DNA from 4 places in the Nitratidesulfovibrio sp. genome. Region 1 is predicted to be linked to each of the others. Evidence: predicted binding sites of a transcription regulator. Region 1 holds the regulator's gene; each other region holds the start of a gene.
The links. The regulator sigma-54, encoded in region 1, starts transcription at its own class of promoters, with help from an activator protein. The targets are predictions, from matches to a motif close to CTGGCACGGNNNNTGCTT.
Positions count from the first base shown of each region.

Region 2: the regulator sigma-54 is predicted to act here: its motif matches at 1,981-1,998, upstream of nifH (nitrogenase iron protein).
Region 3: the regulator sigma-54 is predicted to act here: its motif matches at 1,753-1,770, upstream of ABWO17_RS09215 (THxN family PEP-CTERM protein).
Region 4: the regulator sigma-54 is predicted to act here: its motif matches at 1,326-1,343, upstream of ABWO17_RS05130 (split-Soret cytochrome c).

Region 1 is NZ_JBDXXH010000002.1:649,849-653,780, forward strand. Features, by position in the region: gene ABWO17_RS05855 (PTS sugar transporter subunit IIA) at 160-609, opposite strand; gene hpf (ribosome hibernation-promoting factor, HPF/YfiA family) at 619-1,173, opposite strand; gene rpoN (RNA polymerase factor sigma-54) at 1,295-2,728, opposite strand; gene lptB (LPS export ABC transporter ATP-binding protein) at 3,102-3,818, opposite strand; gene ABWO17_RS05875 (LptA/OstA family protein) at 3,824-3,932, opposite strand, start outside.
Region 2 is NZ_JBDXXH010000003.1:269,158-273,089, forward strand. Features, by position in the region: gene ABWO17_RS07015 (LeuA family protein) at 132-1,442, opposite strand; gene nifH (nitrogenase iron protein) at 2,090-2,920, shown strand; gene ABWO17_RS07025 (P-II family nitrogen regulator) at 2,978-3,328, shown strand; gene ABWO17_RS07030 (P-II family nitrogen regulator) at 3,325-3,699, shown strand; gene nifD (nitrogenase molybdenum-iron protein alpha chain) at 3,862-3,932, shown strand, end outside.
Region 3 is NZ_JBDXXH010000004.1:204,550-208,481, reverse strand. Features, by position in the region: gene ABWO17_RS09220 (N-acyl amino acid synthase FeeM domain-containing protein) at 1-1,519, shown strand, start outside; gene ABWO17_RS09215 (THxN family PEP-CTERM protein) at 1,826-2,689, shown strand; gene ABWO17_RS09210 (CAAX prenyl protease-related protein) at 2,941-3,633, opposite strand; gene ABWO17_RS09205 (HlyD family secretion protein) at 3,683-3,932, opposite strand, start outside.
Region 4 is NZ_JBDXXH010000002.1:466,803-470,734, reverse strand. Features, by position in the region: gene hslU (ATP-dependent protease ATPase subunit HslU) at 1-57, shown strand, start outside; gene argB (acetylglutamate kinase) at 155-1,117, shown strand; gene ABWO17_RS05130 (split-Soret cytochrome c) at 1,576-2,463, shown strand; gene ABWO17_RS05125 (cache domain-containing protein) at 2,792-3,250, shown strand; gene ABWO17_RS05120 (methyl-accepting chemotaxis protein) at 3,322-3,932, shown strand, end outside.

The DNA.
Region 1 (3,932 bases):
ATGGCGGACTCCTCGGACGGCCCGTGCCGGGTGCCGTTTCAGGGGCGCGATGGGTGCGCGACAACTGCGAGTGGGAGGTGCGCGGTACGGTCAGGCAGTGGGGCGGTGGCCCCGCCCTGCTCCGTCGCTCCGGACCTGCCGCGCGTCAGGTGGTGCGCGTCACGTCGTACGCATGAGGGCCGTGAAGGCCTCGCCGTCCTGCGCGTCGATCATGGCGCGGCGGAACTGCGGATCCTTCAGCAGGCGGGAGATGTGGGCCAGGATGCGCAAATGCATGCCCGCCACCTGTTCCGGTGCCAGTACCAGGAAAAAGAGGTGACAGGGTTTCATGTCCAGCGCGTCGAAGTCGATGCCCGGCACGCTGCGCCCCACGGCCACCACGATGTCGTTGATGTTCACCAGCTTGCCGTGGGGTATGGCCACCCCGTCGCCGATGCCGGTGGTGCCCAGCGACTCGCGGTCCTGCAACACGCCCAGCGCAACGGCGGCATCCACTTCGGGATGCCGCCGCACCACGGCCTGCACGAGTTCCGCCAGCACCTCTTTCTTGGTGCTGGCGGAGAGCTCGGACAGGATCAGATCATCTTGAAGATACTCCGAAAGCCTCATGTATGGTGCCTAGACGACCGGATCGATAAGGCCGAAATCGCCGTTGCGACGCCGGTAGATGATGTTGACGCGTTCCACTTCGGCGTTCAGGAACACCAGGAACTCGTTGTCGCCCTGGTCAAGCTGCATGGCTGCCTCGTCCACGTGCATGGGCTTGGGGGCGAAGTGGTCGGTACCGGTGATGGTTCGCTCCTCGCCTTCGCCCACGGTGCCGAAGGTGAACACGTCAATGCCCTTGCCCAGCTTGCCCAACTTGTCGGACTGGACGGAACGGCGGCGGTCCTTCAGCTTTTCCATCTGCTTGCGCAGCTGGGATTCCAGCTTTTCCAGCACCAGGTCGATGGTGGCGTACATGTCTTCGGACTGTTCGACGGCGGAGAAGGTAAAGCCGTCGCCAGCCATCTGCACTTCCGCCTTGTGACGGAACTTGTCGACGGAAAGGTTCACCTGCATTTCCAGGGCGGATTTGCCGACGAACCGGCCAAGCTTTTCAAGACGACGGCGGGCGTACTTCTTCAGGTGGTCGGAGGGTTCGAAATTCTTGAAGGTGAAGGCGATGTTCATACGCTCCTCCTGTGGTGAGAGGGGGAAAGCGGCGCGCGGCACGCACGCTGGGTGCGGTTGCCGGGTGCGCCGCAGAAGACGGATGCCGCCACGCGCATGGTCTGGCGCGGGCCTCGGACCGTCAGAACAGCTCCTTCCGCTTGGAAGAGGAGGGAATGTCCATGGCAGTACGATACTTCGCAACGGTCCGGCGGGCAATATTGACTTTGAGCTGTTCCTTCAAAATTTCGCCGATGCGCTCGTCGCTCAGGGGGTCGTGCGGGTCTTCGCCGCTGATCAGCTTCTTGATCAGGGCCTTGACGCTTTCGGAACCCACCTGGCTGCCGTCGTCCAGATCCAGCGCGCTGTTGAAGAAAAACTTCAACTCCATGATGCCGTGCGGTGTGGCCACGTACTTGCTGGTGGTGATGCGGCTGACGGTGGATTCGTGCATGCCGATGTCGTCGGCGATATCCTTGAGGATGAGCGGTTTCAGGCGCGAAACCCCGTCCTCGAAAAAGCCGCGCTGATACTTCACGATGGATTCCACAACCTTGTACAGCGTGCGTTGGCGCTGGTACAGGCTCTTGATGAGCCACGAGGCAGAGCGCATCTTTTCCTGGAAATATTCGCGTTCGCCCGCGGATGCGGCCGCTGCGGCGGACCGCTCGTACATGGTGCTCAGTTGCAGGTGCGGCAGGCCGTCCTCGTTGAGCATGATGATGAAATCGTCGTCGTACTTGTAGACGTACACGTCGGGGCTGACGAACTGGGGGTCGCCGCCGCCGTAGCTGGCGCCGGGCATGGGGTCCAGGGTCTGGATGAGGTCCAGGTACTCCTTCAGGTCCTCCATGGTCAGGCGGAACTTGCGCAAGAGCGGCTTGTAGCGGCGCTTTTCCAGATCTTCCAGGTGGTCGCGCACCAGTTCCACAAGCACCCTGTCGCGCGTGTAGCCCAGCATCTCGATCTGCACCAGCAGGCATTCCTGCGCCGTGCGCGCGGACACTCCCACGGGGTCGAAGCGCTGCACGGCATGCAGCACGGGCTCCACCTCGGCTGGGGCCACGCCCGCCATTTCGGCGATGTCGTCCACCGTGGCATGCAGGTAGCCCGAGGAAGCGATGTTGCCGATGATCACCTCGCCGATGTCCTTCTGGCGCTCGGTAAGCGAGGACAGGCGCAACTGCCACATCAGGTGCCCTTCAAGCGAGGGCTTGGCGGCGTAGCGGGCCTCGAACGAGGTCATCTCCTCGGGCATTTCCGATTCGCGCACCGTGGACTGGCGGCTGGTGCTGGCAAAGTCGCCCAGGTAATCTTCCCAGTCGGCATCGCGTGCGATTTCGCGGTCGTAGGCAACGTCGGCAGCTGCGGTGGCGGCTTCGCGCGGGTCGGGCACCTCGACCTGGGGCGCCTCGTCCTGGGCTTCCTCCAGAAACGGGTTTTCCAGCATCTCCTGCTGCACCGTCTCGACAAGCTCCAGTCGCGAAAGCTGCAACAGCCGGATGGCCTGTTGCAGTTGCGGCGTCATCACCAGCTGCTGGGTGAGCTTGAGCTGTTGCCTGAGTTCCAATGCCATGCGTGGGCAACCCCTATGACCCTGCGTCGAGACCGTATGGCCCTGCGCCGGGATCCTGTAACCTTGCGTTGAGGCCGAACGAGATGACGACGCGACGAGGTGCGCGACGGCAAGCAAGAAACGGCCCACTGTGGAAATGTGTTCCCTTCCCCAAGAGGTTAGGGAAACCATGCCATAGAAGCAAGAAGTATGCAACCGCTGTCGCCAACACGTCGCAAACCATCGGCGGCCCCTTGCGCCCCCTGTCCGCAATCGCCTGTCGAAGGCGCTGCCTCCAACGGACACGGCGCCCCCGCAAATGCGGAAGGCGCCGTGAACATGGAAGGGGTGGCCCCTTGCGCATTTGCCTGGCAGGACGTGAAACCGGCAGTCGTTACAGCGAAAAGCCTTCGCCCAGATACACATCCCGCGCGCGCGGATTGTCCACGATATGAGCTGGGGTGCCTTCCAGTATCACCTCGCCCTGGTGCACCAGATAGGCCCTGTCGCAAATGTGCAGGGTTTCCCGCACGTTGTGGTCGGAAATGAGCACCCCGATGCCCCGGTTGCGCAGGCCGGTGATGAGCTGCTGGATGTCGTCCACGGCCAGCGGGTCGATGCCCGCGAACGGTTCGTCCAGCAGGATGAACTTGGGCTCGCGGATCATGGACCGGGCGATCTCCAGCCGTCGTCGTTCGCCGCCGGAAAGATGCAGGGCCACGGAATCGGCCAGGTGGGTGATGCCGAAGTCCTCCAGCAGCATGTCGCTGCGTTCCTTCTGCTGCGCCCTGGAAAGCCCGGTGTGTTCGAGAATCATCTGAAGGTTCTGGCGCACGGTGAGCCGACGGAAGATGGAGCTTTCCTGCGGCAGGTAGCTCAGTCCCACCCGTGCCCGTTCGTGCAGGGGCCAGTCGGCGATGTCGCGGCCATCAAGCTCGACCCGTCCCGATGTCGGCTTGATGATGCCGATGAGCATGTAGAACGTGGTGGTCTTGCCCGCGCCGTTGGGGCCAAGCAGCCCCACGGTCTCGCCCTGGGTCACCGTCAGCGATACGCCGCGCACCACCTCGCGCTGGCCGAACTGTTTGTGCAGGTCCTCGCCGCGCAGCATCGAGCTCACTGGGCAGCCCCCTTGGAGGTGGCATCGCCCGTGGAGGCGTCCCTGGTGTCGTTGACGTCCTTGGGGTCCTTGGAAGCGGGCTTGGCGTCCTTGCCGTTATCCCTG
Region 2 (3,932 bases), on a different contig from region 1:
TTGTCGCGCTCCTGGTGGACGCGGCGCTGCCGTGTTCGGTCGCGGTCAGGCGGGCAGCGGGCCGAGGAGAAGCGCCGTCAGCATGGCGCAGGCCATGGTTACGGCCAAGGTGGTGCAGAACAGGCGCATGGTCATGCCTCCCGTATGCGTCCGCGACCCGCTTCGCCAGTGCGGGGCAGCCGGGGCGTGCCGTTGCCTGCGCTCGCGGTCGGGGACGTGGTGGAAAGAGGTGTGCCGGAGTCCCGGACAGCAAGGGCATCTCCATCGGGGCGGATGCCCGCCTGTACGGGGGAAGGACCGTTTTCGCTGCGGGTAATGCCCGCCAGTTCGCCAAGTTCCGCCGGGGTCAACGGGCGGCGCAGGGTGGCGGAAAGTTCGCGCACCGCCTCGACGATGGCGGGCAGTTGGTCCGGCGGCGGCAGGATGGAAAGTTCGGCCAGTGCTGCGGCAACGGCGGCGACGCCGCTTTTGCGGCCTACGCCCATCCGGCGGCTGCCGCCCACCAGTTCCGGCGGAAAGGGTTCGAACAGGCTGGGATCGCGCCGTACGCCGTGGGCGTGCAGTCCGCTTTCCACGGCAAAGATGTCGCGCCCGGCAACCGGCCAGTGACGCGGCACGGACAGCGAGGCGGCCTGGGCCACGTGACCGCATAGTCCCCGCAGGGGCGCAAGGTCGAATGCGGCCCTGCCGCGCACCACCAGGGCGGCGGCCAGTTCCTCCAGCCGGGCCACCCCGGCCCGTTCGCCAAGGCCCAGTACGGAAACGTCGGCGCAGTCCGCCCCGCACTCCAGGGCCGTAAGGGCATTGGCCGTGGCCATGCCGCAGTCGTTGTGGAAGTGGGTGCCGATGGACACCCGGCGGGCGCGGGGGGCGCTGCCGTCCAACCGGGCGACTTCCAGTTCCGCGCGCAGCGCGCGCACCATGTCCGCCACTTCCAGCGGGGTGTACAGCCCCACCGTGTCGCTCAGGCGCACCCGGTGCGCCCCGTGCGCGGCGGCATGGCGCGCCACGGCGAACACGAAGGAGCGGTCCGCGCGCGAGGCATCTTCCATGCCCACGGTGACGTGCTCTATGCCCAGCATGCGCGCCTCGGCCAGCGTGGCGGCCAGCTGGTCGAGCAGGGCGGGCCTGCCAAGGCCCAGCCGCCGGGCCAGGTGCGCATCGGAAACGGGCACCCCCACGCAGACCCGGCGCGCCCCGCAGGCCACGGCGGCGCGCAGGTCTTCGGGGCGGCAGCGGCACCATGCGGCGGCGGCAAGGCCGGGGGCCACGCGGGCCGCCAGGGCCAGCATGTCCGCAAGGTCGTCGCGCCCGGCCCAGCCCACCTCGGCCTCGGGCACGCCCACGGCGGCAAGGCCGCGCAGGATGCGTTCGCGGTCGGTCATGGACAGATAGGTGCCGAAGGACTGTTCCCCTTCGCGCAAGGTGGTATCGAGCAGCATGCGGCCTCCGAGAAGAATGGCGGAGCCGCCCCGGCCTCACAGGAACTGGCGCTGGAACCGCGCGGGTGACGGTGGAGGAGGAGGGGGGCGGACTCGCGTGAACCGGTTGCATCATCGCATGCATCGTCAGTGCCAAATTCATGCGTCGTAAGTGCCAAATGGGCACCCCATCGCAAGACGGCACGGATTACTCGCGCCGTGTGTCGGCCCCGTGCGCATGCTGGGCGATAGGGGGTTCGGGCCGCATGTCACTGCACCCCCTAGTGCCCCTGCGGATCGGCATGGCTGACACGGCGACGCATTCCTTCGTGCCGGTGTTTCCCGTCGCGCCGTACACGCACGTCGCAAATCCTGCCGTTTTGCCGCGCCACCCTGCCTGTCGTACTTCCCACGTCGTGTTCCGGACATGTCGGGTGCAACGGATTTGTCGCATGCGACAAATTGGTAGTTGCATACGTGTAGCGTACGACGTGTACGGCAGTAGTCGTTTGATCTGTAAAATGCAGGTATTTCAATGTGTTAATTTGTATTTCGCGAACTGGCACGGGGTTTGCCCTATGCGTGTCGTTGCATGGGCACGCCAGTTACGGCGAACACACCCCGGCCAATCCAACACCAGGCCGGGCGTGAATCTTCAGGAGGATATCATGAGAAAGGTGGCCATCTACGGTAAGGGCGGCATCGGCAAGTCCACGACCACGCAGAACACCGTCGCGGGTCTCGCGGAAGCTCTGGGGCGCAAGGTCATGGTCGTCGGCTGCGACCCCAAGGCCGACTCCACCCGTCTGCTGCTGGGCGGCCTGGCCCAGAAGTCGGTGCTCGACACCCTGCGTGACGAGGGCGAGGACGTGGAACTCGATGATATCCGCAAGCCCGGCTACTCCACCACCCTCTGCGTGGAATCGGGCGGTCCCGAACCGGGCGTGGGCTGTGCGGGGCGCGGCATCATCACCTCCATCAACATGCTGGAATCCCTCGGCGCCTACGAGGAAGACCAGAAGCTGGACTACGTGTTCTACGACGTGCTTGGCGACGTTGTGTGCGGCGGCTTCGCCATGCCCATCCGCGACGGCAAGGCCGAGGAAATCTACATCGTGTGTTCCGGCGAGATGATGGCCATGTACGCGGCCAACAACATCTGCAAGGGCATCATGAAGTACGCCGAATCGGGCACCGTGCGCCTTGGCGGCCTTATCTGCAACTCGCGTAACGTGGACAACGAAAAGGAAATGATCGAGGAGCTGGCCCGCAAGATCGGCACCCAGATGATCTACTTCGTCCCGCGCGACAACCAGGTGCAGCGCGCCGAAATCCACCGCCAGACCGTCATCGAGTTCTCGCCCGAACACGGTCAGGCCCAGCACTACCGCAATCTGGCGAAAGCCATCGACGAAAACAAGATGTTCGTGGTGCCGAAGCCCCTCCAGATCGCGGAACTGGAAAAGCTGCTGATGGATTACGGCCTGTTCGAAGCCTAGTCCGGGCCTGATGAGAACCCAACAGACGACTGCCACCCAAGCTGAAGGAGAACGGCGATGATGATCATGGTTCGTGCCATCGTGAGACCCGAAAAATCCGACGACGTGCTGGCCGCCCTCATGGCAGCAGGCTTCCCGGCCGTGACCAAGATGTCTGTGGCCGGGCGCGGCAAGCAGCGCGGCATCAAGATCGGCGAGATCACCTACGACGAAATTCCGAAGACCCTGCTGATCAGCGTGGTGAAGGCCAGCGAAAAGCAGTTCGTCATCGACACCATCATGGAAGCGGCCCGCACGGGCGCCAAGGGCGCCTTCGGCGACGGCAAGATCTTCGTCACCCCGGTTGAAGAGGTCTACACCATCAGCTCCGGCGTGAAGGAACCCGATGTCGAGGAGGCCGCGGCATGAAGGAGATCATGGCCGTAGTGCGCCTGAACAAGATGAACCAGACCAAGAAGGCGCTGACCGAGGCGGGCGTGAACGGCTTTTACGCGCACGAAGCCTTCGGTCGGGGCAAGGGGCTGGTCAGCAGCGATCTGCTGGAAGGCGCCAAGGAAGGGTTTGAAGAGGCCGTGGAACTGCTCGGTGAAAAGGGCAGGCTGTATTCAAAGCGCGTGGTCACCGTGGTGGTGCCCGACGACCAGGTCAGCGACGTGGTCGAGGCCCTGATCAAGGTGAACCAGACGGGCAAGCCCGGCGACGGCAAGATCTTCGTCACCGCTGTTCCGGAAGCCCACCGTGTGAGAACCGCCGAGCATGGCGACAAAGCCATCCTGTAGGCGCGTTGCAAGGGTTCTTTTGCCCGCTGACGGCGTCAAACTTCGGCCGCCGACTCGGTCAAATACAAGAAGAGTATGTTCCCTCGCGGCCGCCTCGTTTTCCTGGCCAGCGAACAAAACTACACCTTGCAACCACGCCTACTGCTAGCAACGAGGTACATCATGGCTTTGAAGCACAAGAGCATCCCCGACGTCGCGACCGTCAAGGAAGAACTGCTCAAGAAGTATCCCAC
Region 3 (3,932 bases), on a different contig from region 1:
GCATTCCTGCGCCCTGCTGGCGTTCATGCCGGGCGGCATGAACTTCGACGAATATTTCGACATAACGGATGAAACCGACAGCACGGAAGCGTATTTGCGCTTTGGCATGGGGCTTGCCCCTCGCCCGACGCAACTCGGATACATGGACAGGCGCTTCGTCAGCCTGCCAGACCGCAGAGGCCCTTCGCTGGACATCGCCTGCCACATCTGCGCAGGCATGGCCGCGACAGAGGCCATGCGCATCCTGCTGGGCAGGAAGGGCCTGTCAGCCGCACCAGGCTTCCGACAATTCGACCCGTACACGCGCACGTTCCGGCAAGGCAGGCTTACGCACGGACTGCGTTCGCCGTGGCAGCGCCTGAAGCTGAAGGTGGCGCGGACACTATTCCTGGAGCCCCAGCCGGTCGGGGCCGTTCCCCCCTCGCACCCTGGGGTTGCCGCCATCCAGCAGCCCGTATCGCACGAAGCACTGACCTACATGGCGCGCGCAGCAGGCCAGGCCCCTTCGGGCGACAACGTGCAGCCGTGGCGCATCCACATGCACGAGGCCGACCTGCACATCTACGCCGCACGCGCAGAGGACACGTCGTTCTTCAACTACAGACAGGTGGCAACGCTTCTGGCTTGCGGGGCGGCCGTGCAGAATGCCGTGTATGCTGCGGGCAGCCTTGGCCTTGACACGACCCCCGACATTTTTCCGGACGAAGGCGACAACGACCTTGTCGCCACGCTGCACTGCACCCCCCTGGGGGGAGCCTTTCACGAGATCATGGATGCCGCGCTCTGGCGCCGTCATACCAATCGCCGCATGTATGCCACCCGCCCCGTGCCGGAAGAGGTGCGGGAACGGCTGGACCACATGGCTGGCGAAAACCGGGACGCCGCCCTTGCATGGACCACGGACCGCAGGCAACTGCGCCGACTGGCCCACGCCGTGTATCTGGCCGACAGGGTGCGCGTCGAACGGCGCGACATGCACGAGCACCTGATGCGGTTCATCCGCTTCGCCCCGAAAACCGGCCCTTACGGCGACGGCCTGCCGTTGCGCAATCTGCATGCCGGGTTTGCAGGCGAGGCATACCTGCGCCTGATCAGGCCGTGGGCCGTCATGCACGTCGCCAACATGACGGGACTCGGCAGGCTGATGCCGTTGCACAGCGCGCGCGGCGTGCTGCAAAGCGGCGGAGTCGCATTGCTGCTGGCCCACGGAACCGATGACCCCGCATGGCTGCGGGCGGGCATGGCGTGGCAACGCGTGTGGTGCGGCCTTGAGCACATGGGCTACGCCATGCAGCCCCTGGCAGCGCTGCCCCTGCTCAACCTGCGGCTGCTGCTGGGCGAACGGGAGACCCTTTCACCAACCCATGCCGCGTTGCTGGATAAGGCATGGGGCATTGTCCGCTCCGCCCTGCCCCACCCAGATGGCATGACACCGCTCATGCTGTTCCGCGTGGGGCTTGCCCGGCCCATCCGGAACAGGACATTCCGCCATCCCCTCGCCCGCATCATGCGGGCCTGACGCACCCAGCCCCCGCGTTCCCCGCGTGTCGCCCTTCTCCTGCGCCTTGCCGATTTCCGACACCTGTCGGTAAAAGCGACACATGCCCGACAGCCGCATTCCACTCCCCTTGGCGGCCACGCAGGGCCAATGGCTCGCACAACCTTCGCACCTGTCGGACACTTTAACACTTCCGCAATGTGACCTGCCTTGAAAGCTGCAATAATACACCGGCAACAAACGCAAGTACCGTCTTGGAATGCCCCTTGCTTATACAGGGCATTCCCCGTGTCCGGGGATATTTCATCTACGAGAAGGAGCAGCATGATGAAGAGCAGGCTCATACCCCTTTGCGGTGCGTTCATATTGACGGCCCTGATGGTCGTAAGCGCCTCGGCAAGCCCCATCACGTCGTGGGACTACACGGTCGACGGCGCATTCGTCAGTTGGCAGACAACCGTCGGCACGTCGGGCGACTACGACAATCCGACCCAGGGCATCACCGGCACCGGCGCCAAGCTGCTCACGTACAGCTTCGACCAGGGCATCCCGGTGGACCCGCCCGCAACCGTCGAAGGATACAGCAGCCTTTCATGGGGCAACTACATCTGGTCCGGCCCGGGTCCGGTCTACTCGCTGTCCCCCAACGCCCCGGTCAGCTCCATCGGCATTATCGCCACGTCCGGCACCCTGATCACTGATGGCCCCAACGAACTCGGCATGCAGTTGACCCATGACAACAACGTCATCACCGGCGGCTCCATCCAACTCGAATCGGGCATCCTGCGCGCCATTCTGACCCTGACGCCCGAGGGTGGCGTCACGTTGCCGGTATTCTCCACCCTGCTCGAATTCGCCTTCTTCGAGACCACCAACGGCGATGCGGCCACCGAAGACGACGTCTTCGTACTGCTGAACCCAGAAGCGACCACCGAAACGTTCCATTACGAAGGAATCGACTACGTGTTCAGCTTCGAAAACTCCTTCAGCCTGATCCCCGAAGTCTACCGCGTCTTGCTCGGGCTGCCGGAAGGCGCAGTGGGCTGGATCACCGAGGAAGGCCTGTTCAACATCCAGGATACCTTCGTCTCCATCACGGCCCTGCCTACCCCGGAACCGACCTCGGTCATCCTGATGGGCCTTGGCCTGATCGGCCTTGCCGGCCTGGCCCGGCGCCGCGCCAGACTGTAGCCACTTCATCTCCAGCATGCGGGAGCAGGGCCGAAACAGGCCCTGCTCCTTTCATTGCGGCTCCCGGCATTCCAGCACTCCCCATCCGCCGTCCGGATAACCGTGCGCACGGCCACCGTGGGGACCGCCCCTGCTGGTCCGCGCGGACATACAAACGAAGCAGGGCAGGGGTGCATGCATCCCTGCCCTGCTTCGACATTACTTCCACCCCTGCCGGAAAAACCGGAACTCCCGGGCGTCCCGGCACCACACTACATGAACGTCCATGCTCCGGTCAGCAGCACCCACAGCCCCAGCAACGAGTTGGTCACGGCATGCGACAGCACGCACTGCGCCACGCTGCCGGTGCGGTACAACACGACGTTGTAGGCAACCCCTGCCAGCATACCCGCCACCACAAGGTGATGCTCCAGGCCGAAAAGTACCGCCACGATCACGAACGACAACGCATGGAGCCGCCCAGGGCGGATATCACGAAAATCGCCACCCTGCAGGTAGCGGATAAGAAAGGAACGCCAGAACAGTTCCTCCGCCAGCGGCACCAGCACCCCACCGCCGAACAGACGCATGCCGATCATCGCCGTGCGCGCCTTCTCTCCCAACGCATCGGGGTCGAACGGTTCCGGCGTGCCCAGGCGTGCCCACGGAACGTCGAGGTACCTCCATGCCACGAACACGATAACGCCGACCGCCACGGCGAACACCGTGTCCGGCAGGCGTGCAAGGTCCGCCACGCGCAACTCGCCGCACCGGGGCAGGCATACCCACAGGGCCACGGCAACGCAGACGGCCTTCACCGGGTACAGCAGGCTTGACGCACCTGCCACCGGCAGGCCCAGCAGCCCGGCGACCTCCGTCACGAAGACAAAACCCATGTACGCGAGATACGGAACTATCCTGGGCAGCATGGCAGAAAGCGGCGCGGAAGGCACACGATGTGTCATGGCGCGGGTTTCCTTTCCGCATGCCGAATCCGGGCAGATAAGCGGGAAATCATTCGGGCAGGGGCACGGCGCTGGCGTCGATGTGGGCGTCCATGCGTAACCCGCTCAACAGGGGGCCGGGGGCGTCCAGCGTCACCAGCACTTCAAGCACGCTGCGGTCCACCGGCTCTGCCGGATTGCCGGTACGAAGGCGTTTGGGGGTAAGGCTGAGCACGATACGCGTCACCTTGCCCTGGAAACGCGACGAACCGAAGGCATCGGCCATGACATAGGCGGACTGGCCGAGCAGCACGCGCCCG
Region 4 (3,932 bases), 180 kb from region 1:
CGCGCACACCTCGCCGACGTGCGCGCCAACAAGGATCTGAGCCGGTATATCCTGTAGCACCCGCTTCCAACGAAAACCCCGATTTTGAAACAGACCCCGGCCGCATGAACCCCAGCCGCTACCTCGCCGTAGCGCACCGCCCGCAGAGAGAGCCATGAGCCAGACCGAACAGGCCGCGTCCTGCTGCGCAGACCCCGCAGCCTACGCCAAGCTCCAGTCCAAGGTGCTCATCGAGTGCCTGCCCTACATGCGCCAGTTCCACGGGCAGACCGTGGTCATCAAGTACGGCGGCCACGCCATGAAGGACGAGGCACTGAAAAAGGCCTTCGCCCTCAACATCGCCCTCTTGAAGCAGGTGGGCATCAACCCGGTGGTGGTGCATGGCGGCGGCCCGCAGATAGGCCGCATGCTGGAGCAGTTGCACATCCAGTCGCAGTTTCGCGAGGGGCTGCGCGTCACCGACGACGCCACCATGGACGTGGTGGAAATGGTGCTGGTGGGCAAGGTCAACAAGGAGATCGTGAACCTGCTGAACCTCAGCGGGGTGAAGGCCGTGGGCCTTTCCGGCAAGGACGGCCAGCTCATCCGCGCCCGCAAGATGGAGATGATCGTCAACAGCGGCAACCACGCGCCGGAAATCATCGACCTCGGCAAGGTGGGCGAAGTCATGCGGGTGGAAACCACCCTGCTGCGTTCGCTGGAACGCGACAACTTCGTGCCGGTCATTGCGCCCGTGGGCGTTGACGAATACGGCGAGACCTACAACATCAACGCCGACGCCGTGGCCGGGGCCGTGGCGGCGGCACTGCGCGCCAAGCGCCTGCTGCTGCTCACCGACGTGGCGGGCATCCTGGACAAGCAGAAGGAACTGATCCGCTCGCTGACCACCCGCGAGGCCGTGGAACTGTTCACCGACGGCACCCTGACCGGCGGCATGATCCCCAAGGTGAAATGCTGCCTGGAGGCGCTGGAGGAAGGCGTGGAAAAGGCCATGATCGTGGATGGCCGGGTGGAGAACTGCATCCTGCTGGAACTGTTCACCGACAAGGGTATCAGTACCGAAATCGTGGGCGAACGCGGCATGCGCGCCGCCGTCAGCTGCGGCTGCCGCCGGTAGGGATTTCCGCCGCCCACCCCGCGCATCCTGTGGCTGGCGTCCCTTGCCGGACAGCCAACCGCCACCCGCACGTGTCACCTGCCAATGGCCGGAAGGAATCCCTTCCGGCCATTTCCGTTGCCGGGCCAGGCACTGGTCCGCCGTGCAGCGGGCATGCCTGCAGTACTCCGCCCTTGTGCCGCAACGCGCCGTCGCCGCGCCTCCTGCTTTCGCACCACCCCTGCCTGCGTCTGGCCGCGTCTGGCACGTTAGGGCCGCACCTGTAATGTCCGGTTGGCAACGCCGCACGCCCGGTTGGCAGCCGGAAAGCCCACTTTGCACCCCCCGCCGCCCTCCGTTCCGCACAACATGCCGCAGTTCCACATTGTTTCAAAAAGGAACAATCGTGGAACGCCTCTTGCTGATCAACAGTTATTATCGAGCGCGAGTGATCGCTCCTATTTCACCGGAGGAACAGCATGCAACGGATGAACAGAAGATCGGCCTTGAAGGCCCTGGGAGTGCTGGGCTGTGCGACGGGTTGCCTTGCCGGCGGCCTGATGCCGGGCGCAACCCCGTTCGTGAAACCTTCGGCGGGACCGGCGAATGCCATGGCCGCCGCAACCCCTGCAACCGCCGCTGGCACCACGGGCGGGCGCTTTGCCCAGAAGGACGCCCCCTTCTCGTGGAAGCCCCACGTCCTGGACCCCAAGGTCTGCGCACCCGTGGCCTATGACGGCTACTGGCACCAGGGGTACGGTTGCGGGTACGGGGTGTTCTACGCCATCGTGGGCATGATGGGCGAGCAGCACGGCGCGCCGTACAACCAGTTTCCCTTCACGATGCTGGAAGTAGGCAAAAGCGGCATTTCCGACTGGGGCACCATCTGCGGCGCACTGCTGGGCGCGGCCAGCGCCTTTGCGCTGTTCTGGGGCCGCAAGGACCGTGACCCCATGGTGGCCGAGCTGTTCCGCTGGTACGAGCAGACCGCCTTTCCCATGCATGATCCGGGCGCGGCGTTCAAGGGGGTGGCCGGGGCGCTGCCCACCAGCGTGAGCCACTCACCGCTGTGCCACGTGTCCGTTGGCCGGTGGTGCCAGGCCTCGGGCTTTGCGGAAAAGAGCACGGAACGCGGCGAGCGCTGCGCGCGCATCACCGCCGACGTGACCGTGCAGGCCATCGCCATCATGAACGCCAAGCAGGCGGGCACCTTTGCCGTGGCCCACGGCGACCCGGACTCGGTCACCTACTGCGGTGAATGCCACAACCCCGGCAAGCAATCGCCCCTGCTGAAAGGCAAGATGGACTGTACACCCTGCCATTCCGGCAGCCCGCATACGGCCGACAAGTTCAGGAACCATCCCTGACAGCCAACGCGCCCCGCATCACCGCACGCCGCACAACAAGGCATGACGACAACAACCGGCCAGACGGACCACAGTCCGCCTGGCCGGTTGCGCGTATCCGATCCTGCCCGTCCCCTCCTGTCCATCCAGCTCAATCCATCCCGTCCTGTGCATCCTGTCCTGTCCGCCCTGTCCTGTCCGCCCCGCCGGGACCTGCCCTGTCGTTGCTGCCGGGCCTGTCCGCAGTTCCCCGCGCGCCAAGTAATCATGCCCAGCGCATATCCGCCAAGCTAACATGGAAACGCATCCACATTCATCCGGCGCGGCATCGCCCGCCAAAGGAGCCCCCATGAGATACGCACTCCGCGCGGCATTTGCCCTGTTGCTCGTGGCTGCCCTGTGCACGCTGGCCAACGCCCAGTCCAAGGGCAGCAAGGACGAGGCCGTGGCCATGGTCAAAAAGGCCGTGGCCTACATCAAGGCCAACGGACGCGACAAGGCCTTTGCGGAAATCAGCAACACCCAGGGCATGTTCGTCGATCGCGACCTGTACGTGGTTGTCTACGACATGCAGGGCAACTGCCTTGCCCATGGCGCCAACGCCAAGCAGGTGGGCAAGAACCTGATGGAACTGCGCGACCCGGACGGCAAGTACTTCGTCAAGGAGCGCGTGGAGTTGGGGAAGGCCAGCACCTCTTTCTGGCAGAACTACAAGTTCTCCAATCCCCAAACCAAGCTCATCGAACCCAAAGCCATGTACATGGAACGCGTGGATGACCTGCTGGTGGGCTGCGGTGCGTATCAGTAAATCCGGACTCCGTGTACGCATGACGTCCGACGCCTGCTCGTAGCAGGCACCGGTTTTCCGCAGGGGGAAGCATGGGCATCGCGCGCATCGGCACCAAGATCGCAGGGGCCTTTCTGATCGTCGCCGCCATAACGCTCGGGGTGGGCGTCATCGGCTACCTTGGCATCAGCAGCGCCAGCCATTCGCTTGAAAGCATCGTGGCCCGCCGCATGCCGGGCTTTCCGCACCTCATGCGGATAGCGGAGGAAATCCGCGAAATCGTCATTGCCCAGCGCAGCCTGCTGGTGCCCGGCATTTCGGCGGATTTCTCGCGGCAACAATACGCGGCCATAGACCAGTCGCGCGCGGCCCTGGCGGTGGCCATGGAAAAGTACGAGGCGCTGCCCCGTACAGAGAGCGAAAACGCCCTGTTCACGGAATTCCGCAAGCAGCTCGACGCGGGCCGCAAGGGCAACGATGCGTTGCTCGGCCTCATCCGCGAGTGGGAAAAGGACAAAAGCGACATCCTCGCCCTGATGGAGATACTGGCGCGCACCACGGACCTGCGCAAGGAGCACGACGCCACGTTTGCCGCCCTGGATGCCCTGACGGAACAAGGGCTCAGGGAATCCGGAGAACTCTACCAACGAGAGATGCAGAACGCCACGCGGCACAAGATCGCCATCATGGCGGGCATGCTGGG